Regions from separate parts of the Sulfitobacter sp. SBS6 genome, predicted to be linked through region 1. Evidence: riboswitches for the same ligand, from Rfam matches in the RefSeq annotation. Region 1 holds a riboswitch; the other holds the start of a gene.
What was found. Region 1 has a riboswitch for thiamine pyrophosphate ahead of thiD (bifunctional hydroxymethylpyrimidine kinase/phosphomethylpyrimidine kinase). Riboswitches for the same ligand answer to the same signal wherever they lie in the genome.
Positions count from the first base shown of each region.

Region 2: linked by a shared signal. The riboswitch ahead of thiB (thiamine ABC transporter substrate binding subunit) and the one ahead of thiD (bifunctional hydroxymethylpyrimidine kinase/phosphomethylpyrimidine kinase) in region 1 are both predicted to bind thiamine pyrophosphate.

Region 1 is NZ_JBLWBA010000005.1:446,714-457,520, reverse strand. It holds gene ACNQ62_RS05585 (ThiF family adenylyltransferase) at 1-844, opposite strand, end outside; gene ACNQ62_RS05580 (thiamine phosphate synthase) at 841-1,437, opposite strand; gene ACNQ62_RS05575 (thiazole synthase) at 1,434-2,207, opposite strand; gene thiS (sulfur carrier protein ThiS) at 2,209-2,406, opposite strand; gene ACNQ62_RS05565 (FAD-dependent oxidoreductase) at 2,390-3,385, opposite strand; gene thiD (bifunctional hydroxymethylpyrimidine kinase/phosphomethylpyrimidine kinase) at 3,382-4,188, opposite strand; TPP riboswitch at 4,256-4,356, opposite strand; gene ACNQ62_RS05555 (TAXI family TRAP transporter solute-binding subunit) at 4,917-6,107, shown strand; gene ACNQ62_RS05550 (TRAP transporter permease) at 6,209-8,146, shown strand; gene arsJ (organoarsenical effux MFS transporter ArsJ) at 8,183-9,436, opposite strand; gene ACNQ62_RS05540 (ArsJ-associated glyceraldehyde-3-phosphate dehydrogenase) at 9,433-10,431, opposite strand; gene ACNQ62_RS05535 (helix-turn-helix domain-containing protein) at 10,438-10,807, opposite strand, start outside.
Region 2 is NZ_JBLWBA010000008.1:23,474-34,280, reverse strand. It holds gene ACNQ62_RS13830 (polyprenyl synthetase family protein) at 1-776, opposite strand, end outside; gene ACNQ62_RS13825 (exodeoxyribonuclease VII small subunit) at 730-972, opposite strand; gene ACNQ62_RS13820 (response regulator) at 1,108-1,809, opposite strand; gene ACNQ62_RS13815 (MarR family winged helix-turn-helix transcriptional regulator) at 1,806-2,318, opposite strand; gene ACNQ62_RS13810 (branched-chain amino acid aminotransferase) at 2,479-3,348, shown strand; gene ACNQ62_RS13805 (cyclase family protein) at 3,430-4,377, opposite strand; gene ACNQ62_RS13800 (DMT family transporter) at 4,489-5,466, opposite strand; gene aroC (chorismate synthase) at 5,568-6,668, opposite strand; TPP riboswitch at 6,761-6,860, shown strand; gene thiB (thiamine ABC transporter substrate binding subunit) at 6,895-7,872, shown strand; gene ACNQ62_RS13785 (thiamine/thiamine pyrophosphate ABC transporter permease ThiP) at 7,848-9,404, shown strand; gene ACNQ62_RS13780 (ATP-binding cassette domain-containing protein) at 9,391-10,083, shown strand; gene ACNQ62_RS13775 (exopolysaccharide biosynthesis protein) at 10,084-10,668, opposite strand; gene ACNQ62_RS13770 (SDR family oxidoreductase) at 10,683-10,807, opposite strand, start outside.

The DNA of each region.
Region 1 (10,807 bases):
GAACGGTGGAAAGAAAATCGGGCAGGGTGATGCGCCGCGCTGTGGGTGTCGCGGCTGTGGGAGCCTCATCCGGCCCACGCAGATCGACGACCCAATCGCTTGCGCGGATCTGCGAGGGCGCGACAAATCCGAAACCGTGGTCGGGCTCCGGCGCGGTATCAAAGCGGAAGCCGCCAGAACGATAGGAGGCGAGATCAAAGCTGATCAATTGCCCCAAAGGGGACGGCGACAGTCCAAGCAGGCAAGCCAGCGCCATCTGTGCTTGTGCGGCACCGATCGTGGCGACAACCGGCCCCATCACCCCCGCCGTGTCACAGCTCGCCGCGCGGTCCGGCAGATCGGGGAACACCGCCCGCAGCGACGGCGCGCCGCCGCAGAACCCGCCGACATAGCCGCCAAACCCAAGGGCCGAGGCGCTGATCAAGGGCAGACCCGCGTTCAGGCAGTGATCCGATAGCACATAGCTTGCTGCGAAGCTGTCGGCGCAATCCAGCACGAGCATCGCATCATGGCACAGCTTTGCCACGGTATCCGGCCCAAGGGTCACGGGGTGGGCCACCACGGTGCACGCGCTGTTGCGCGCGGTTAGGGCGCGGGCGGCGGCGGTGACCTTGGGCGTGCCGATATCGGCTTCGGTAAAGAGCGTCTGGCGGTGCAGGTTCGACAGGGCCACGTCATCACCGTCCACCAGCGTGATATGCCCCACACCGGCCCCTGCCAGCAGGGGCAGAACAGGCGCCGCCAGCCCGCCCGCGCCGACCACCACCACCCGTGCCGCCGCCAGCGCCTCTTGGCCCGATGGGCCGACCTGCGGCAGGATCATCTGGCGGGCATAGCGGGTCATCGGGTTGCCCCCAGCCATGCGGTGATGCGATCCTCGGGCGAGGGGTTCAGGGTGATGTCGGTCACCGCCGCGACGCAATCGGCACCGGCGTCAAAGGCACCCGCCGCGCGGTCGACCGACATGCCACCGATGGCCACAAGCGGGGTCTGCCCCACCCGCTCACGCCAGTCGCGCAGACGGTCCAGCCCCTGCGCGTGCCACTTCATCTGCTTCAGGATCGTCGGGTAGATCGGGCCGAGGGCGATATAATCGGGGCGCAGGTCCAGGGCGCGGGTCAGTTCGGCCTTGTCGTGGGTACTAATGCCCAAACGTGCACCCGCATCGCGGATGGCGGTGAGGTCGGCGCTGTCCAGATCCTCTTGTCCCAGATGGATAAAATCACACCCTTCGTCGAGCGCGATACGCCAGTGATCGTTGATGACGAGGGTACAGTCGTGCTTGGCGCAGATCGCCTTGGCCTGCCGGATGTCGCGCCGCAGGGCAGGGGCGGGCGTGTCCTTGATCCGCAGTTGCACCAGTTTGATGCCAAGGGGCACCAGCCGCTCCAGCCAGGCGGCGCTGTCGAAGATCGGGTAGAAACGGTCAAGGGTCATTCCAGAAACGCCTTTCCGATCAGGGGGGTAGAGGGCGCGGCCATATCGCGGGGCGGCATCGGGTCCGCCTCGGCGGCAAGCTGTCCGGCGCGGATCGCGGTGGCAAAGGCTTCGGCCATGGCGGCGGGATCACCGGCTTTGGCGACAGCGGTGTTCAGCAACACCGCGTCAAACCCCAGTTCCATCGCCTGTGCGGCGTGTGAGGGCAGGCCGATGCCCGCGTCGATCACCAGCGGCACGTCAGGAAAATGCGCACGCATGGCGCGCAGCCCGAAAAGGTTGTTCAGCCCCATCCCCGACCCGATGGGCGCGCCCCAGGGCATCAGCACCTCGCAGCCCGCCCGCAGCAATCTATCCGCGACCACAAGGTCTTCGGTGGTGTAGGGAAAGACCTGAAACCCGTCCTCGCTCAGGATGCGGGCGGCCTCGACCAGACCGAAGACATCGGGCTGCAACGTGTCCTCCTCGCCGATGACCTCGAGCTTGATCCAGCGTGTGTCGAATACCTCGCGGGCCATATGGGCGGTGGTGACGGCCTCTTTGACGCTGTGACATCCGGCGGTGTTGGGCAGCACATGGACGTCAAGCGCGCGGATCAGTTCCCAGAAGTCCTGACCGGCGCGATCCCGTCCGCTTTCGCGCCGCAGCGATACCGTCGCCACCGCCGCCCCGCTGCGCGCAAAGGCGTCTGACAGCACCTTGGGAGAGGGGTATTGCGCGGTGCCCAGCATCAGACCATTGGCAAGGGTTTCTCCGTAAAAGGGGCGCATCTTAGCCTCCCTGCATGGGGGCGAGCACTTCGATGCTGTCGCCGGAGGTCAGGGGGTGGCTGGCCCGCAGGCTGGCGGGGATAAAGCTGCCATTGACGGCCGTAGCGACTTTCGCGCCGCCAAATCCTTCGGCCTCTAGCAGTGCGGCAAGCGTGGGCGCGTCGCTGTCGAGCGGGGCACCGTTAAGCTGTAGTTTCATGGAAAATCTCCGGTGTTTTGGCGTCAAGGATCAGGTCAGCCACCATGGTCGCCAGCGCGGGGGCGAGCAGGAAACCGTGGCGATACAGACCGTTGGCGCGGATCAGATTGCCCTGCCGTTCGATGCGCGGCAGGTTGTCGGGGAAGGCGGGGCGGCTGTCGACGCCGATCTCTAGGATCTCGGCCTCGCCAAAGGCGGGGGACAGTGCGTAGGCCGCGCTCAGCAGTTCAAGCACGGACCGCACGCTGGCATGGGCACCGGCGCGGCCTTCGACCATTGTGGCCCCGAGCATGTAAATCCCGTCACCGCGCGGCACGAGGTAGATCGGCACACGTGGGTGCAGCACGCGGATGGGGCGGGTGATCTCGATGTCGGGGCAGGACAGCAGCGCCATTTCCCCTTTCACCCCGCGCAACTCAGGCAGATCGGCGCGCGCGTGATAGCCGCGGCAATCAACGACGGTGCCGTCTTGCGCCAGCGTTTCGGGATCGGCCTCGCCCTGTTCGAAACTGGCCCCATCGGCCACCAGCCCGCGCCACAGCTCTGCCAGCGCAATGCGGGGCGACAGGTGGGCCTCGGTCTGGAAATAGAGCGCTTTGGCAAAGCGGTCGCCAAGGTCGGGTTCAAGCGCCGCGATCTCTGCGCCGGTCAGGGTTTGGTAGCTTGTCGTGCGGCGCGCAAAGCGGGTCAGATCGCTGCTGTCCCGCGCCGGAGAGATCACAAGCGACCCGCGTCGGTGCAGCGATGTGGTGCGCTGCACCCACCAATCCGCCGCCCTTTGGCCCAGCCGGATCACGGGTTCCTCGGCGCTTTCGCCTTCACAAAACGGGGCGAGCATGCCGCCAGCCCACCAAGAACACCCTTGCGGGCCGGGCTGGCGGGCGCGGTCGATCAGATGCACGCGCATCCCGCGATCCAGCAAAACACGCGCGGTACACAGCCCCGCGACGCCCGCGCCGATGATGGTGACCTGCGTCATGACCAGACCGCGTGGAAGTGATGCACTGGCCCGTGGCCCGTGCCGACCTCAAGTTGATCCGCGGCGATGATGGCGCGGTGCAGATAGTCATGGGCGGCCTGTACCGCCGCGCCAAGGGGGTTGCCGTGGGCCAGCCCCGCGGCGATGGCCGCGGCGTAGGTGCATCCCGTCCCGTGGGTATTGCGCGTGTCGATGCGAGGCGCGCTGAGCCATGTGACACGCTCTGCGGTGACCAGCGCGTCGCTACAGATATTGCCCGCGCTATGGCCGCCCTTCATCAGCACCGCCTTCGGCCCCATCTTGAGCAGCGCACGGGCTTGCGTGACCATTTGGTCGGCGCTGTCAGCCTCGGGCTGGTTCAACAGGCGGGCGGCTTCGGGCAGGTTGGGGGTCAGCAGATCGGCGCGCGGCAGGATATCCGCGACCAGCGCTGCGACGGCGTCTTCCTGCAACAGCGCATCGCCGGATTTTGCGATCATCACCGGATCGACCACGACGGCCCCCCGAAACGCGGACAGCGCGGATGCCACCGCCTGAATAATCTGCGGAGAAAACAACATGCCCAGTTTGATCGACTGCACCGAAAGATCGGACAGCACCGCATCGATCTGGGCCGCGACGATGGGGGCGGGGATCTCGTGCACGGCGCTGACGCTGCGCGTGTTCTGCGCGGTCACGGCGGTGATCACGCTGGCGGCATAGACACCATTGGCCGACATCGCCTTGATATCGGCCTGAATACCGGCACCGCCGCCGCTGTCGGATCCGGCGATGGTCAGGGAAATGGGGGTCGTCTTGGTCACATGCTCGCCTTTCGGTGGTGGGCAAGCAGACGCAAGAATGAGCTTTGTGGCGTGGGCCTAAGGCCGTTGCACAAAGATACCCGTTCCCTACGCCGGTATTGCCCGGATCAGGTTCGACGGGTCGGTGCACGCACCTCTCAGCCCCCTAGGGCACCCCGACGGATAGATGTTGGAACTGCGCCCCCCGTGGGGGTGTGCAGCGTCGTTGCCTTAGGCGTAGCCAAGTTCGGCAAACGGTGCAAGCCGCAAAATATTCAATCAAAGGTGGCGCAATTCTGGGCAAAACGGGCGCGGTTTGGACAGCCCTCCTGACGCTTGTCAGCCGAAACAACGCCTCGTAACCCAAAGCAACGTAACGTCACATTTCCCATATTCTGCGGCGTTAACCCTTTGGCATCAGCAAACTAGGGGTGATCGCGCAAAGACCCCGCGTGGCTGCGGTATCAAGTTCTGTTCTGCGGTATTGGCATCAAAATATCTTGCCCCTAGGCTGATTGACAGATTGAGTCGGATACCCTCGGGAGGAGGGGGCCGACACTCGGGGGGATGCGTTTTCTGGCCCGTTTTACGGGTCGTACCGGACGCGTCGCGACAAGCATTGGGAGGTGCTGCGTGACATCTGCAAAGATCACATCTGCGTCCTGCGCACGGGCATCCGCAGCTTTTGCGGTGCCTGTGATTCTGCGATCCCGAACAATCCAAAGATGTACAACAGGGAGAGAGACCACATGAAGAATATGACACGTTTTGCCAAGGCCGCTGTCGGGTCCTTTGCGGTATCGATGGCGCTTTCGGGCGTCGCGATGGCGCAGGAGTATGAGTGGCCGCGCATGCTCGTGATTGCCACGCCGGGCACGTCGACAGGCAGCTTTGCCTCGACCAACGGTTGGGGGCCTGCGTTGCAAAAAGAAACCGGCACCACCGTGCGGATCGTTCCCGAAGACAGCGAGCCCATGCGCTACAAACGTTTGACCGACCGCGAAGACGTGTCGATCGCGTCGGTTGCAGCGTCGGAAATGGCGTTGCAAGCGGAAGGGGTCGGCGGCTACGCCGCGGCGAAACCCATGCCGCAGCGGATCCTGTGGCACCACAACGACACGCCTTGGGGCTTTGTTGTGGCTGGCGATTCCGAGCTGCAAAGCCTTGAAGACATCGGCAAAGGCGGCGTGCGTGTGACCTCTGGCGTGTTCTCGCCCGCAATCGTCGCGGCGATCACCCAGGCCCTGCCTGCCTTTATCGGCATGACGCCCGAGGAAGCGCAGGAAAAGATCGAATTCGTCCCGGCCTCCAGCTACGGTGAAAACTGTCGTTCGGTTGTCGAGGGGAAGTCCGATGTGGCCTATTGCTCACCGATCTCTTCCGTCCTGTCCGAAATGGAGGGCGCACCGGGTGGCATTCGCTGGCTGCCGATGGACCCGGCCAACACAGAAGGCTGGGACGGCTACCTGAGCTACCGCCCCATGACGATCCCCTCGACCATCTCTATGGGGGTGAGCACCGCCAAGGGTGTCGAGTCCATGACGTCGAACTTCGTCTATGCCGTGCCGGTCACCGCAGAAGAGGATTTCGTCTATAACATGGCGAAGTGGATGAATGAATCCCACGACAACTACAAAGGATCGCACGCGCTGGCGACCCGCATGTCGCTGGAGCATTTCCGCAACTTCCTGGATGCCAACCCGATCCCGGTGCACGAAGGCACGGTGAAATACCTGCGTGAAATCGGGGCGTGGACCGAAGAAGACGATGCCTGGAACAACGAGGCCATCGAGAAGATGGACGCGTGGATCGCGGCACGCAACGCCGGCATGAAAGAGGCGATGGAGCAGGGCGTAGAGATGAATTTCGAGAACCAGGAGTATCTCGACATTCTGGCCAAGCACACCGACGGGCTGGAGCCGTTCCGCTCGCGCCTGTAACGCCGCGCCGGACCGTCATCGACGGCATAAGACAGGGCGGAGCACAGCGTGCTCCGTCCTCCTAAGACACTGCCACAGCGCCCTTATTTTCAGGATCATCCATGTCAGCAACACAACACCCTCCGGCGGCTGAAACGGCTGTCGAACCCTCGTCCGAGACGACGCGACTGGGGGGATTATTCTCGTTCACCAGCATCGCTTTTGTGCTGCTGTGTACCTTTGGCCTCGGGATGGGGCTGGCCTATGTATTCGGCGTTCCCATCGGCGGGCGGCGTCTGATCGAGGGGCAGTATTACTGGGTCTTCATCGGCACCTTCCTTGCGGCGGCGTTCATCGCGCTGCCAGCGGTGAAATCGCACACCCATGTGCCGATCTATGACATCGTGGCGGCCGCCGTGAGCTTTGGCATCTGCATGTGGTTTTCCATGTATGCATGGGAGATCGTGCAGGCGGGTTGGACCAATTTCTACGCGGGCGTCGTGCTTTGGCTGCTGATGCTTGAAATCGCGCGCCGGTCGGGGGGCATCCCTTTCTTGCTCGTGGTGCTGGTGTTGGGGCTGTATCCGCTGGTGGCCGATTACTTCCCCGGTTTGCTGATGGGCATCCCCTATACGTTTGAACGCATGATCGAGGCGCATGTCTTCCGAACCGAAGGGTTGATGGGCATCACCACCAAGATCGTGGCCGAGATCGTGCTGGGCTTTCTGGTCTTTGCGGGCGTGCTGATCGCTACGGGGGCGGGGCAGTTCTTTATCGATCTGGCCAATGCGGGCTTTGGCAAGTACCGCGGCGGTCCAGCGAAAGTATCGATCGTGGCCAGCGCCTTTTTCGGGTCGCTGTCGGGGTCGATTTTTTCGAACATCGCGGGCACCGGGTCGATTACCATTCCGACCATGAAAAAGGTCGGCTACCCGCCCCATTACGCTGGCGCGATCGAGGCCTGTGCCTCGACCGGCGGGGTGGTGATGCCGCCGGTGATGGGGGCGATTGCCTTTGTCATGGCGATCACCATCGGTGTGGATTACGCGACCGTGATGGTGGCCGCGATCCTGCCGTCGGCGTTGTTCTACTTTGGTCTGATCCTGCAAGTCGACGCCTATGCCGCGCGCAAGGGGCTGGTGGGGATGAAACCCGAAAACCTGCCCTCGGCCCGCGAGGTGATGAAGCGCGGCTGGCCCTTCCTGCTGGTCATGATCTTTCTGGTCTGGGGCCTGCTGTATATGCGGTGGGAGTATTACGCCCCGTGGTACGCCAGTGCGCTGATGATCGCGCTGAGCTTCCTGCCACGCGAGACCATGATGACACCTGCGCGCATTTTTGAAACCCTGCGCCAGGTGGGCACGCTGGTCACACAGACCGCAGCGATCATCCTGCCGATCGCCTTTGTGGTCAGCGCCTTGACCATCACCGGTGTGACAGGGTCGATGACCTCGGGGCTGGTCGCTTTGGGCGGGGATAACGTCTATCTCGTAATCGCGCTTGGGGTTTTGGCCTGCTTTATCATGGGCATGGCGGGGCTTGCGATTGTGGCCTACATCTTCCTTGCGGTGACGCTGGCACCCGCGATCATCGAAATCGGCGGGTTGAACACGGTCGCGGTGCACTTTTTCATCGTCTACTACGCGATGCTGTCGGTGATCACGCCTCCGGTGGGGGCTGCGGCGTTTCTGGCGGCGACGATTGCGGGGGCCAAGCCGATGCTGACCTCCTTCACCGCGATGCGGCTGGGGGTGGTGATCTACTTTGTGCCGTTGTTCTTCCTGTTCCAGCCTGCGCTGGTGCTGCAGGGCGATCTTACGCCGCTGATCTATGTGCTACCGTCGATCATTATCGGCATCACGCTGCTGTCCGGCGGGCTTGAGGGCTATCTGCTGGGCGTCGGTATGGTGCGGCCCTGGCTGCGTCTGCCTCTGGGGATCGCGGGCTTTGCCTTCAGCTTTCCGGGGCTGACGACGACGCTGGTCGCGGGGGTCGCCTCGGCGGTGCTCGTCGCGGTGATCTGGCGGGACAACCGCAACGGCGTGGTTGCGGTCCCTTGAGATTGGGCGCGCGGGGACATCCCCGCGCGCCGCAGTTCATGACGTTTGCGAGGGGCGCAGCTGTGCCGTCCCCAAGGCGCTCAGCGCCAGCATCAGCGCCGCGGTGCCAAGACACAGCGCCAGCCCCCCCAGTTGATAGGTGAAGCCTGACAAAAGCGTGCCTACCAACCGACCGGCCGCGTTGGACATATAGTAGAACCCCACATCCATCGTGACCCGCTTTGCATCCGTGAAGCTGAGGATCAGATAGGAATGAAGCGCCGAATTCACCGCGAAAATTGCCCCGAACACCAGCAAACCGAGGACAATCGTGACCGTCAGCGCGGGGGACGGCGCAGGCGTGATCCAGACCAGCGCGGCCAGCAGGGCAGGCACGACCACCAGCGCAAGGTTCCAGTGGCGGGCCTGCGCGAGCGTTTCGCCCTCGGTCCGGCCTGTGGCCCGCAGTATCTTCGGGGCCCAGCCTTGCACGGCCCCATAGAGGATCGTCCACACCGCCATGAAGCTGCCGATCATAAAGAAAGCCTCCCGCTTGCTTTCGACGCTGCCATCGGAGAGCACGGCATAGAAATAGATCGGGATGCCCACGACAAACCATACGTCGCGCGCCCCGAACAGAAACAGCCGCGCGGCGCTGAGCCAGTTGATATTGCGGTTTTTGGACAGGACTTCGGTGAACTTGGCGTCCTTGCGCCCCACGGGCAGGCCCGCGGGCATACCGATGATGACGCCGATCAGGATCACAAACAGGATCGCCGCCATCACCAACGTCGACGGCACAAACCCCAGCAACGCCAGCATCCCCGCACCCAGCAGAAAGCCAGCGCCCTTGACCGCGTTCTTCGATCCGGTGAGCAGTGCGACCCAGCGGAACAAGCCGCCCCCCGTGGTGGGGGCCAGCAGCTTGACCGCGGATTTAGAGCTCATCTTGGCAAGATCCTTGGCCACGCCTGACAACCCTTGCACCAGCATGACAAAGACGACCGAGGCGGCGACGCTCCATGCCGGATCAAGCTGCGTCAGCGCCAGCAGCGCGACCACTTGCAACGACAGCCCCGCATAGAGCGTCGAGGTCAGTCCGAAGCGCGCCGCGATCCAGCCCGCCGACAGGTTGGTGACCACGCCCGCGATCTCGTAGAGCACAAACAGATAGGCTAGTTGTACCGGAGAGAACCCGAGCGTGTGAAAATGCAGCAGCACCAGCATCCGCAGCGCGCCGTCGGTCAGCATAAAGGCCCAATAGGCGGCGGTGACAGTGATATAGGCGGTAAAACCGGCAGGGCGTGTCACAGCTTGCCGCCCACCATCAGCGCCACATCCACTAGACGGTGCGCATAGCCCATTTCATTGTCATACCACGCATAGACTTTGACCTGCGTGCCATTCACCACCATCGTCGATGGCGCATCCACGATCCCGCTGCGGGTGTCATTGGTGTAATCCGACGACACGAGCGGGCGTTCCTCAAAGCCCAGAATGCCCTTTAGCGGCCCCTCGGCGGCGGTTTTGAACAGGGCGTTGACCTCTTCCACACTCGTCTCACGCTCCACCTCGAACACGCAATCGGTGATCGACGCATTCAGCAGGGGCACCCGCACGGCGTGGCCGTTCAGCTTGCCGGTCAGCTCCGGATAGATCAGCGTGATCGCCGTGGCCGACCCTGTGGTGGTGGGGATCAGGTTGGTCAGCGCCGATCGGGCGCGGCGCATGTCCTTGGCGGGGCGGTCCACGATGGTTTGCGTGTTGGTCACGTCATGGATCGTGGTGATCGACCCGTGTTTGATCCCGATCCCTTCCAGCAGCACTTTGACGACGGGGGCGAGGCAGTTGGTGGTGCAGCTCGCCGCGGTGACGATGCTGTGCGTGGCTGGATCATAGGTGTCGTCGTTCACGCCATAGACGATATTCGCCGTCGGCCCGTCCTTGACGGGGGCAGAGACAACAACCTTTTTCACGCCCGCCTCGAAATAGGGGGCAAGCTTGGCTTCGGTCTTGAACGCACCGGTGCAGTCGATCACCACATCCACACCGTCCAGCGGGAGGTCTGTGATCGATTTGGTGCTGGTCACGGGGATACGCGTGCCATCGATGGTGATCGCGTTATCCTCTGCGCTGAAGGTCGCAGGCCAGCGCCCGTGGACGGAATCAAACTCCAGCAGATGGGCGTGCATCTCGGGGTCGCCAACCGCGTCGTTGATAAAGGCGATCTTGGCCCCCTGTTCCAGCAAGGGCCGCAGGGCGAGTTTTCCGATGCGGCCAAGGCCGTTCAAAGCATAGGTTGTCATGGTGGTTTATCCTGTGGTCACTGGGTCGGCCCCGATGGCATCGACCCGTTTTTGCAAGGCAGCGCGGTCCAGCGCGTCGAAAGGCAGGGCGGTAAAGGCCAGCAGCCGGTTGTGCAGCGCGCCATATGTCTGTTGGAAGGCCAGCCGGCGTTCCGCTTCTGTCCCTTCGGCTTTGACGGGATCGGGCATGCCCCAATGCCCCGACACGGGCTGGCCGGGCCAGGTGGGACATTCCTCGTTTGCGGCGTGGTCACAGACGGTAAAGACGAAATCCATCTGCGGCGCATCGGCGGTCTGGAATTCAGAGATATGTTTGGACCGCAGCGCGTCGATGCTGTGGCCCTTGGCTTGCAGCATCTCGACCGCAAGGGGGTTA
Region 2 (10,807 bases), on a different contig from region 1:
GCATCCTTGCCGACGGCCTTGCCCACCGTGGCGGCATCGCCTTCGACGTCAAGAATGTCATCCGCGATCTGGAACGCCAGCCCGAGGTTGCGCGCATAGCTGCGCAGCGCGGCGGCATCATCGCCCGCCATCACCGGCCCCGCCGTCGCGGCCCATTCGATCAGCGCACCGGTCTTGCCGGCCTGAAGCGTCGTGATCTGGTCCAGCGTCAGCGGCTGGCGTGCGGTTTCGGCGGCGATGTCCATCGCCTGCCCGCCCACCATGCCGCGCACACCGGCAGCCCGCGCCAGCCCCGTGACCAGCGCAATCCGTTCAGCGTCGCCGCAGCCCGTTGCCGCGACCAGTTCAAACGCCAATGTCTGCAGCGCATCGCCCGCCAGAACCGCCGTCGCCTCGTCCCATTTCACATGTACCGTGGGTTGACCCCGACGCAGGGCGTCATCATCCATGCAAGGCATGTCATCATGCACCAGCGAATAGGCGTGCAGCGCCTCGATCGCGCCGGCGGCGGGGGCGGCCTGCGCGTCCATCACCCCGTGCAACCGCGCGCTTTCGATCACTAGAAAAGCCCGCAGGCCCTTGCCGCCTGTCACGGCATAGCGCATCGCCTCGGCCACGGTGCCGTCCAACCCGCCAAGCCCGTGCAGGATCTGGCCAATCGCCAGATCCGCAGCATGGGGCATGGCCGCATGAAACGGTTTGCGCGTCAGCTCTGTCTCAAGCGAGATGTCAAACCCCGCCAACAGGAGCCACTCCGACAGGGTTGCCGTCGCCATCCAGCGTGATCTGCGCGACTTTCTCTTCGGCTTCCTTCAGCTTGGTCTCGCAGCGTTTCTTGAGCTTGGCCCCACGTTCGTAAAGCGAAATGCTTTCATCCAGCGCCACATCGCCGCGTTCCAGCTGGCCCAGAACCTTTTCCAGTTCGGCCATCGCTGCCTCAAAGCTCATCTCTTCTACCGGAGTATCCGTCATTGCCGTGAATCCCATCAATCAAACTTGGCCTGACCATAGCCCGCCCGCGCCATAGCTTCCAGTGACCGTGCCGATTTCTTGGGCGCAAATTCTCTTACGCCACGACACCACATTTACCGCCAAGGCAGCGCGTGATCAGTCGGGGGCCAGCATATAGCCCGCGCCGCGCACGGTTTGCAGATAGCGGGGCTGTTTGGGATTGTCTTCGATCTTGCGGCGCAAACGGGTGATCTGCACATCGACAGCACGTTCCTGCGCCTGCCCGCGGTCACGGCCCAGTTCCTCCACCAGTTTTGACCGGCTCAGCGCGGCGCCGGGTTGGGCCGCGAAAATGCGCATGAGCTGGATTTCGGTGGCGGTCAGCCGCACCAGATCGTCGCCCTGCCACAGCTCTCCGCGTTCGATGTCATAGCGGATCGGCCCCATCGACAGCACCTTGGGCGCGGTATCAGCCACGCGGGTGTCGGGCATACGCCGCAGGATCGCGTTGATCCGCAACAGCAGCTCTTTGGGTTCAAACGGTTTGGCAAGGTAATCATCCGCCCCCGCTTCCAGCCCTTCGATCCGGTTGCCCGTCTCGCCCTTGGCGGTCAGCAGCAGGATCGGCGTTTGCATGTCTTCGCGCAGGCTGCGGGTCAGGCTTAGACCATCCTCGCCCGGCATCATCACATCCAGCACGATCAGGTCAAAATCCAGCCCCGCCAGAATACGCCGCGCATGGGCGGCATCGCGGGCCGAGGTCACAAGGAACCCGTGCCGCATCAGGAACTTCTGCAGCAGCGTGCGAATACGTTCGTCGTCATCGACGATCAGCAGGTGTGCGTCGGCCTCGTTCACGCGCCGTTTTCCTTCAGACGGGTGTAACAATGGAGCATTTCGGGGTCCATCATCGCCTCTAGCACGGTGCGGAAACCGGCCACCGCCTCGGGGCCCGCGTCGCGGAACGCACTGCGCATCCGCATCCGTTGTGCATCAGACAATGTCTGTTCGAGCGCGCGCCCGGCGTCAGTCAGATACAAGTGCCGCTCCCGCTTGTCTGCTTTTCCCACTTGGCTTTTGACAAGACCATCGGCGATCAGCGTGCGCAATACACGATTAAGGGATTGTTTTGTAACACCCAAAATCCCCAGAAGGTTGTTTACCGTCGTGCCCGGGGCCCGGTTGATAAAGTGTATCGCACGGTGGTGCGCACGGCCATAGGCCATATCCACCAGGATCTTGTCAGGGTCGGCTGTAAAGCCGCGGTAGGCAAAGAACATCGCCTCGATCCCCTGCCGCAGCTGTTCATCCGTCAGGAACAGCAGGTTCTCGCCCGTGTGTGATGATGGGCCGCGTCCGTCTGCCATTATACTCTCCCCTTGCTGCGCCAAGAGCTTACGTCAGCGTTATTGACTTTCCAAGAGTCAAAGGCTATCGAATCCCATGTTTTGCGTAATTATATGTCTGCACGCAGCGGGTTTCACGCAATTTTCATAAATCCCGAGGTGCTTTGAGGAAGGATACATCATGGACGGCGCATACGACGATCGCGACGGCAAAATCTGGTTGGACGGTAAAATGGTCGATTGGCGCGACGCCAATGTCCACATCCTGACCCACGCCATGCACTATGCGTCATCGGTGTTCGAGGGCGAACGCTGCTACAATGGCAAGATTTTCAAAGGCCGCGAGCATTCGGAACGGCTGCGCAAATCGGCGCAATACCTCGACTTCGAAATCCCCTATTCCGTGGACGAGATCGAAGCCGCGAAATACGAAATGCTCAAGGCGAACGGCTGGACCGATGCCTATGTCCGCGCGGTCGCGTGGCGTGGTGCCGGCCCCGACATGGGGGTCTCGGCGGCGCGCAACCCTGTACGTCTGGCCATCGCAGGCTGGGAATGGGGCAACTATTACGGCGACGCCAAGATGAAGGGCGCCAAGCTCGACATCTCGAAATGGAAGCGCCCGTCGCCCGAAACGATCCCCGTACACGCCAAAGCGGCGGGCCTGTATATGATCTGCACCACCTCCAAACACGCGGCAGAGGCCAAGGGCTGTTCCGACGCGCTGTTCATGGACTATCGTGGCTATGTGGCCGAAGCGACTGGCGCGAACATCTTTTTCGTCAAGGACGGCGAAGTGCACACGCCGCTGGCCGATTGCTTCCTGAACGGGCTGACCCGTCAGACCGTTATCGGGATGCTCAAGGAAAAGGGCCTGACCGTGCACGAACGCCACATCATGCCGGAAGAGCTGGAAGGCTTCGAGCAATGCTGGCTGACCGGCACCGCGGCCGAGGTCACACCCGTCGGACAGATCGGCGACTACACCTTCGAGGTTGGCGCGCTCACCCGCGAGATTTCGGAAGACTACGAAAAGCTCGTCCGGTCCTGAACTGCCCCATCAAAACAAACGGCGCGAGGGTTCTCCCCCCGCGCCGTTTTCATGTCCGCACCTGCGGTGCAGCACGTCGTGTTAGTAAAGCGCGACCGGATTGATCATCGCCTGTACCGTGCCTTTGATCAGCGGCTGCCCGAGCACAAACATGAACTCTTGCACGCCTTCAGCGACCAGCGGGCCTGTGTTCATCGTCTCCAGAATATAGATGCCGTTATCCTTGAGCAGCGTGACATGGCCATAAAACACCTTGTCCCCCTCTTTCGGTGGAATGGCTTCTAGGCCCCATGTGTCTGCACCCACGGCCATCGGGTTCATCGACGCCATAAACACCGCGCCTTCGTTGTTCAGCCCCGGTTCGGTGGACCCCCAGGCCGTTGGGTCGCTTTCCATCATGCCGTCGGTCCAGCCGGTGTGAAACAGCACGATATCACCCTCGTTTACCGTGATCTGCTGCGCCTCCATCGCGGCGGTAATCTCTGCCTCGCCAAAATGCTCACCGGCGGCCAACACATCCTTGCCCATGTGCTTGGCCATATCGATGATCACGGCGCGCCCGACCAAGGGCGGCACGGCATGCGTTCCCAATTTGGTCAGGCCGCTGATCGCCGAGATTTCCTTTTCGTCTAGGCAGTTATAATACATCCCGTCTTCGCCCAGATGCCCAAGCCCGTCCAACTGCGACCCGATACCGATCCAGGTTTGCAGCAGATCGTCGTTATAATTGCCCTCATAGCCAAAGGACGACAGCTTTTGGCCGCCGTGCTGGTTCGGTTGGACCACCTGAAGGCTCAGCGAACGGGGCGGGAAGGCAGGTGTATCCGGCCCGATCACGATCCCGAGCGGCATCGATTTGCCCTGCTTGATCAGCTTGGCGGCCTCCAACGTGCGCTCGGTCGAGATCAGGTTCGCCGATCCCAGCTGGTCGTCAGGGCCCCAATGCGAATGGTCACAGTCTTGCGCCCATGCGGCAGATGCCCCGACGCCAATGGACACGGCAGTTGCGATAATCTTGGTAAATTTCATCTTTCTTCCCTCCCAGAAAACAGGGTGCAGCACCGACGGGATACCCGCTGCTCCACACCCCAGAGGGTTAGGCTAACATGAAATTCAATCAGGGCACGTAATTTCAACCGATCAGCTGGGTGTCCCCTGTGGCGTGCTGCTGGCCTTGGATTTGGACCGATCCAGCCCCAACTGCCGTTCCCGCCAGATGATCGCGGCACCGCCGGCGATGACCAGACCGGCACCGATTAGGATTGCAGGCGTCGGGATTTCGCTGAAAAGCACCCAGCCGATCAACACCGCGAACAGCATGGAGGCATAGTCGAATGGCGCGAGCATCGACACCGGGCCAAAGCGGTAAGAGGCCGTGATCATGATCTGCGACACCCCGCCGATCATGCCCGACAGGATCAACAGTGCCGAGATTTGCCAACCGGGGTTCACCCACCAAAGCGGCTCCCAGTTGATCACCATGCCTGCGGGCAGCGTGAGGAACGACAGGCAGGTCGCGGTCAGCGAAAAATAGAACACGATGGCCGCCGTGCTGTCGGTTTGCACCAATCGGCGCACGTGGATCTGGACAAGCGCGCGCATGATCGACGCGGCAACCACCATCATCGCCCCCAGCATGGCAAGCTGCGACACGCTGTCCCCGCCTACGGTAAAGCGGGGGTACAGAACGATCAGCACGCCGATCAACCCCACGGCCACCGCAGACAGTCGGAACACACGCACCTGTTCGCCCAGAAATATCGCGGCGAAGATTACCGTGAAAAGCGGCGTGGCATAGCCGATCGCGGTGACCTCTGGCAGAGGCAGCAGGCTAAGCCCGGCAAAGGTCAGCGCCATCGCCGTGGTCCCGAAAACGCCGCGCCAGACGTGGCCCATCAGATTGCTCGGCTTCAGCCCGTCGCGCAGGTCGCCGCTTTGCCATAGCCACAGGATGATCATCGGGAAGGCAAAGAACGACCGGTAGAACACGGCCTGGGCGGCGGGCACGGTGGCCGTCGCGATCTTGATGAGGGCCGCCATGACCGAGAACAGAAAGACCGCCCCCAGTTTAAGGGCGATGGCCCGGCCGGGGCGGTGCTCTGTCGTGGTGCTTTGCATGGCGCATGCTTGCGCCTGCAGGTTTCAAGTTGCAAGACCCCGCGTCAACTTGCGCGTCGTATTCCCGCCAACATGCGGAAAATCCAAGCGTTCCGCGCGACTTAGCCGATGATGCCGCGGTTTTCGCCGACCTGACCGCGGTGCAACAGCATATGGTCAAGCAAGACGCAGGCCATCATCGCTTCGCCCACCGGCACGGCGCGGATGCCAACGCAAGGGTCATGGCGGCCTTTGGTAATGATCTCTGTGTCTTCGCCGGTCTTGGTGATTGTCTTGCGTGTGGTCAGAATGCTTGACGTTGGCTTGACCGCGAAACGCAGCACGATGTCCTGACCGGTGCTGATGCCGCCCAGAATACCGCCCGCGTGGTTCGACGAATAGACAGGGCCGTCGGGGCCCATGCTGATCTCGTCCGCGTTCAGCTCTCCGGTCAGCATGGCGGCGGACATGCCTTCGCCGATCTCCACGCCTTTGACGGCGTTGATGCTCATCATCGCGGCGGCAAGATCGGTGTCGAGCTTGCCATAGACCGGCGCGCCAAGGCCCGCGGGCACGCCGCGCGCTGTCACCTCGATGATCGCACCGACGGAGGATCCGGATTTGCGCAGACCGTCCAGATACGCCGCCCAGTCTTCTGCCGCTTTGGCGTCGGGCACCCAGAACGGGTTCTGTTCGATCTGGTCCCAGTCGAACGCATCGCGGTCGATCTTGTGGGGGCCCATCTGCACCATGTAGCCGGTGATCTGCACATTCGGCGCAATCGCCTTGATCGCTTCGCGCGCAAGGCCACCCGCCGCCACACGCGACGCCGTTTCACGTGCCGAGGACCGCCCGCCCCCGCGATAATCGCGGATGCCGTATTTCTGGAAATAGGTGATGTCGGCGTGACCGGGGCGGAACTTGTCCTTGATGTCGCCGTAGTCTTTCGACCGTTGATCGGTGTTCTCGATCATCAGCTGGATCGGCGTGCCGGTGGTGACACCTTCGAACACGCCCGACAGGATCCGCACCTCATCCGCCTCGCGGCGCTGCGTGGTGTATTTGTTCTGGCCGGGTTTGCGCTTGTCCATCCAGTGCTGGATCATCTCTTCGGTGATCGTCACACCGGGAGGGCAGCCGTCCACCGTGGCCCCCAAAGCAGGCCCGTGGCTTTCGCCCCAGGTGGTCACGCGGAAAAGATGGCCAAAGCTGTTGATCGACATGGGCGGTGCTCCTTTGGCGGTGATCCTTAACGGGGGCTGCACCATGCCTCAAGGGGTTTCACCTTGCGCGCGGGCGACAGGCGTTCTACCGATAAGATACCTCGGGGGGCCTGACAGGCTGAGATGTGCGCGCACGGACCCGTTGAACCTGAACCGGTTAACACCGGCGGAGGGAAGGTCTGGATACACCTCCAACGCTTTCTGACGCCGCATTTTGGAGGATGCCATGAAGTATCTTACACTTGCTGCCACCACGCTTTTCGCCACGCAAGCATGGGCCGATACGCCCGAACTGGTGGTCTATACCTACGATAGCTTTGTCGCCGAATGGGGCCCCGGCCCGGTGATCGAAGCGGCCTTCGAGGCCGAATGCGCCTGCGATCTGAAATTCGTCGGCATGGGCGATGGCGCGGCGCTGCTGGCGCGGCTCAAGCTGGAAGGCGCGCGGTCTGACGCCGATCTGGTGCTGGGGCTTGATACCAGCCTGATCGCGGCGGCCAAGGAGACAGGGTTGTTCGCGCCCGCCACAGTTGATGCGGATTATGACCTGCCGGTCACATGGGAAGACGACAGCTTTGTCCCCTATGACTGGGGTTATTTCGCCTTTGTCCATAACGCCGATCTGACCCCGCCCGCGAATTTTCGCGCGCTGGCCGACAGTGACCTCAAGATCGTGATCCAGGACCCGCGGTCCTCTACCCCCGGTCTGGGCCTGCTGATGTGGGTCAAGGACGCTTATGGTGACGAGGCCCCTGCGATCTGGGAAGGTCTGGCGGATAATGTCGTGACCGTGACCAAGGGCTGGTCCGAAGCCTACGGCCTGTTTCTTGAGGGCGAAGCCGACATGGTGCTGAGCTATACCACATCCCCCGCTTACCACCTGATCGCCGAAGAGGACGCGACCAAAGCCGCCGCCGCCTTTGACGAAGGCCACTACATGCAGATCGAAGTGGTCGGCAAACTGGCGGGCAGCGACCAGCCCGAGCTGGCCGATCAGTTCATGCGGTTCATGGTATCGGACGCGGCGCAATCGGTGCTGCCCACGACCAACTGGATGTACCCCGCCGTCACGCCCCAAGGCGGGCTGCCCGAAGGCTTTGAACAGTTGATCGAACCGGGCAAGGCGCTGCTGATCCCGAACGATGACGTGCCCGCCCTGCGCGAGGAAGCATTGGCCGAATGGCTCTCCGCGCTGTCGCAATAAGCACGAAATCCGGCATCAGCGCCGCCGTTCTGGTTGCGGCGCTGATCCTTGCTGCGGTGGGGGCGGTGCTGTGGCGGGCCGAGTTCGGCAGCGGGCTTGGCCCCGCCGATTGGTCCGCGATCCGGTTTACCGTGTTACAGGCCGCGCTTTCCGCCCTGCTGTCTACCGTGCTGGCGATCCCTGTCGCCCGCGCCTTGGCGCGACGGCGCTTTGTCGGGCGCGGGCTGCTGGTTACGCTGCTGGGGGCACCGTTCATCCTGCCGGTGATTGTCGCCGTGCTGGGGGTGCTTGCGGTGTTTGGCCGCGCGGGCTGGCTCAATACGGCGCTGTCGGCGGTCGGATTGCCCGGCATCACGATCTACGGGCTGCACGGCGTGGTGCTGGCGCATGTCTTCTTTAACCTCCCGCTGGCCACACGGCTGTTGTTGCAGGCGTGGCAGACCGTGCCCGCGGAACGGTTCCGGCTGGCCGCACAGCTTGGCCTGACCCCGCGCGCGGTATTTCGCAGCATCGAGCTTCCCCTCCTGCGGCAAATCCTGCCCGGCACCGCGGCGTTGATCTTTGTGATCTGCCTGACCAGCTTTGCCGTCGCGCTGACATTGGGCGGCGGCCCCCGCGCCACGACGATCGAGCTTGCGATCTATCAGGCGTTCCGTTTCGACTTTGACCTGAACCGTGCAGCGCTGCTGTCGCTGGTGCAGCTTGGGCTTGCGGGCAGCACCGCCGCGCTGGCGCTGTGGATCATCCCCGCGATCAGTCTGGGTGGCGGGCAGGACCGCCCCCTGCACCGCTGGGACGCACGTGGTGGGCTGCAACGCGGGCTCGACGCGCTGTTCATCACGTTGGCGGCGGGGTTTCTGCTGCTGCCCCTGACCTCGGTCGTGCTGCGCGGGGTGATCGGCCTGCCGCAAATGCCCGCCAGCGTGTGGCAGGCGGCGGGCACCTCACTCATCGTGGCGCTGATCAGCGTGGTGGTCTTGCTGGCCTTGGCTCTGCCCCTTGCCGGATGGATCGCGACCCGCGCCCGCGGCGGGGTAGAGGCCGTGGGCCTCTTGGGTCTTGCGGCCTCTCCGCTGATGATCGGCACCGGCTGGTTCATTCTGATCAACCCTGTCGCCAGCCCCTTTGCGCTGGCCCTGCCCGTCACGGCGCTGGTCAATGCGCTGATGGCCCTGCCCTTTGCCCTGCGTATTCTGGTGCCCCGCCTGCGCGACACGGTGCAGATCTATGGCCGGCAGGCGCAGATGCTGGGGCTGAGTGGATGGCCGCTTTGGCGCTGGCTGATCCTGCCACGCTTGCGCCCGCAGATCGGCTTTGCCGCGGGGCTGACCGGTGCCCTGTCGATGGGAGATCTGGGGGTCATCGCCTTGTTTGCCGACCCCGACAGTGCCACCCTGCCGCTGCAGATGTACCGGTTGATGGGGGCCTACCGGATGGAGGCCGCGGCCGGTGCGGCCCTGATCCTGCTGGCGCTGTCGCTTGGGATTTTCTGGATATTCGACAAGGGAGGGCGCTGGCATGCTGACACTTGAGACCGCGCAGATCACCCAAGGCAGCTTTACCCTGCACGCCGACCTGACCCTTGCGCCCGCGCAGACCTATGCGGTGATCGGCCCCTCGGGTGCGGGGAAATCCACCCTGCTGGGGGCGCTTTGCGGGTTCATTCCGCTCAGGTCCGGTAGGCTGCTGTGGCAGGGCAAGGACATCACCCAAGCCGCCCCCGGTGCGCGGCCGATGACGATGCTTTTTCAGGACAACAACCTCTTCCCCCATCTCAGCGTGATGCAGAATGTGGGGCTGGGGCTGCGCCCCGACCTGCGGCTCGGCACCGCGGACCAAACCCGTGTACACGAGGCGCTCGATCGCGTCGGGCTGCAGGGGATGGCTGCCCGCAAACCTGCCGAGCTTTCCGGCGGGCAGCAAAGCCGTGTGGCCCTCGCACGGGTGCTGGTGCAAGCCCGCCCGCTTGTGCTGCTCGACGAACCCTTTGCCGCACTTGGCCCCGCCCTGCGCAACGACATGCTGGATCTGGTGGCCGCCCTCGCCGCAGAGACCAAAGCCGCGTTGATCATGGTCACCCACGCCCCCGAAGACGTGCGCCGCATCGCGGATCAGGTGATCTTTGTCGAAGGTGGCACCGCACATCCGCCGCAGCCTGCCGCAGCGCTGATGGACAACCCGCCCGACGCGCTGCGCGCCTATCTGGGTTAATCAGAAAATGACGGCGTAGAAGGTCAGCGATGTCAGCAGGATCGTCAGATACCCCAGCAGCACATAAAGCCCGTCGCGGGTGAACAGACCAAAGGCGAACAGCGCCACCGTCCCGCCCCCGAAGGACGACGCGAAGGGCACGAATTCAAGCAAGGGCCAACCCACAGGCAGGATCACGCAGGTCACCAACGTCAGCAGACGCATCGGGCCTGTCGTCAGAAACTGGAGCCTTTTGCCCGAGTGGCGATCAAAAAACGCAGCGGGCTTGCGCAGCCACCGCACGCAGAACAGCAACCGGGATGACTTGACCTCCCGGCGCAGCAGGAACTGCGGCAACCACAGACGTTTGCGCCCATAGACCGCCTGCGCCGACAGCACGATGATCACCATCGCCATGAAACTGGACACGCCAAAGACACCGGACAGCGGCGACACCAACAGCAGCGCGGCCAGCAGAATGAAAGGGAGCAGGGACCGCTCTCCGAATTCGTTCAGCACATCGTTGATCGTGACCGTCTCGCGGCTGGCCGCTTGTTCCATCCCGTCCAGCAGATGGGTGAGGCTACGCTCCTCGATATTGTGCATATACCCCCCAAAGGTCAGCTGTCTTGTGCAAGCAATGCCGCCAGCCCGGCCCGATAGGTGGGGAACTGCGGTGCCCAGCCTAACGCCTGCTTGATACGGTCGTTCCGAACCTTCTTGCTTTCCGCGTAAAAGCTGCGGG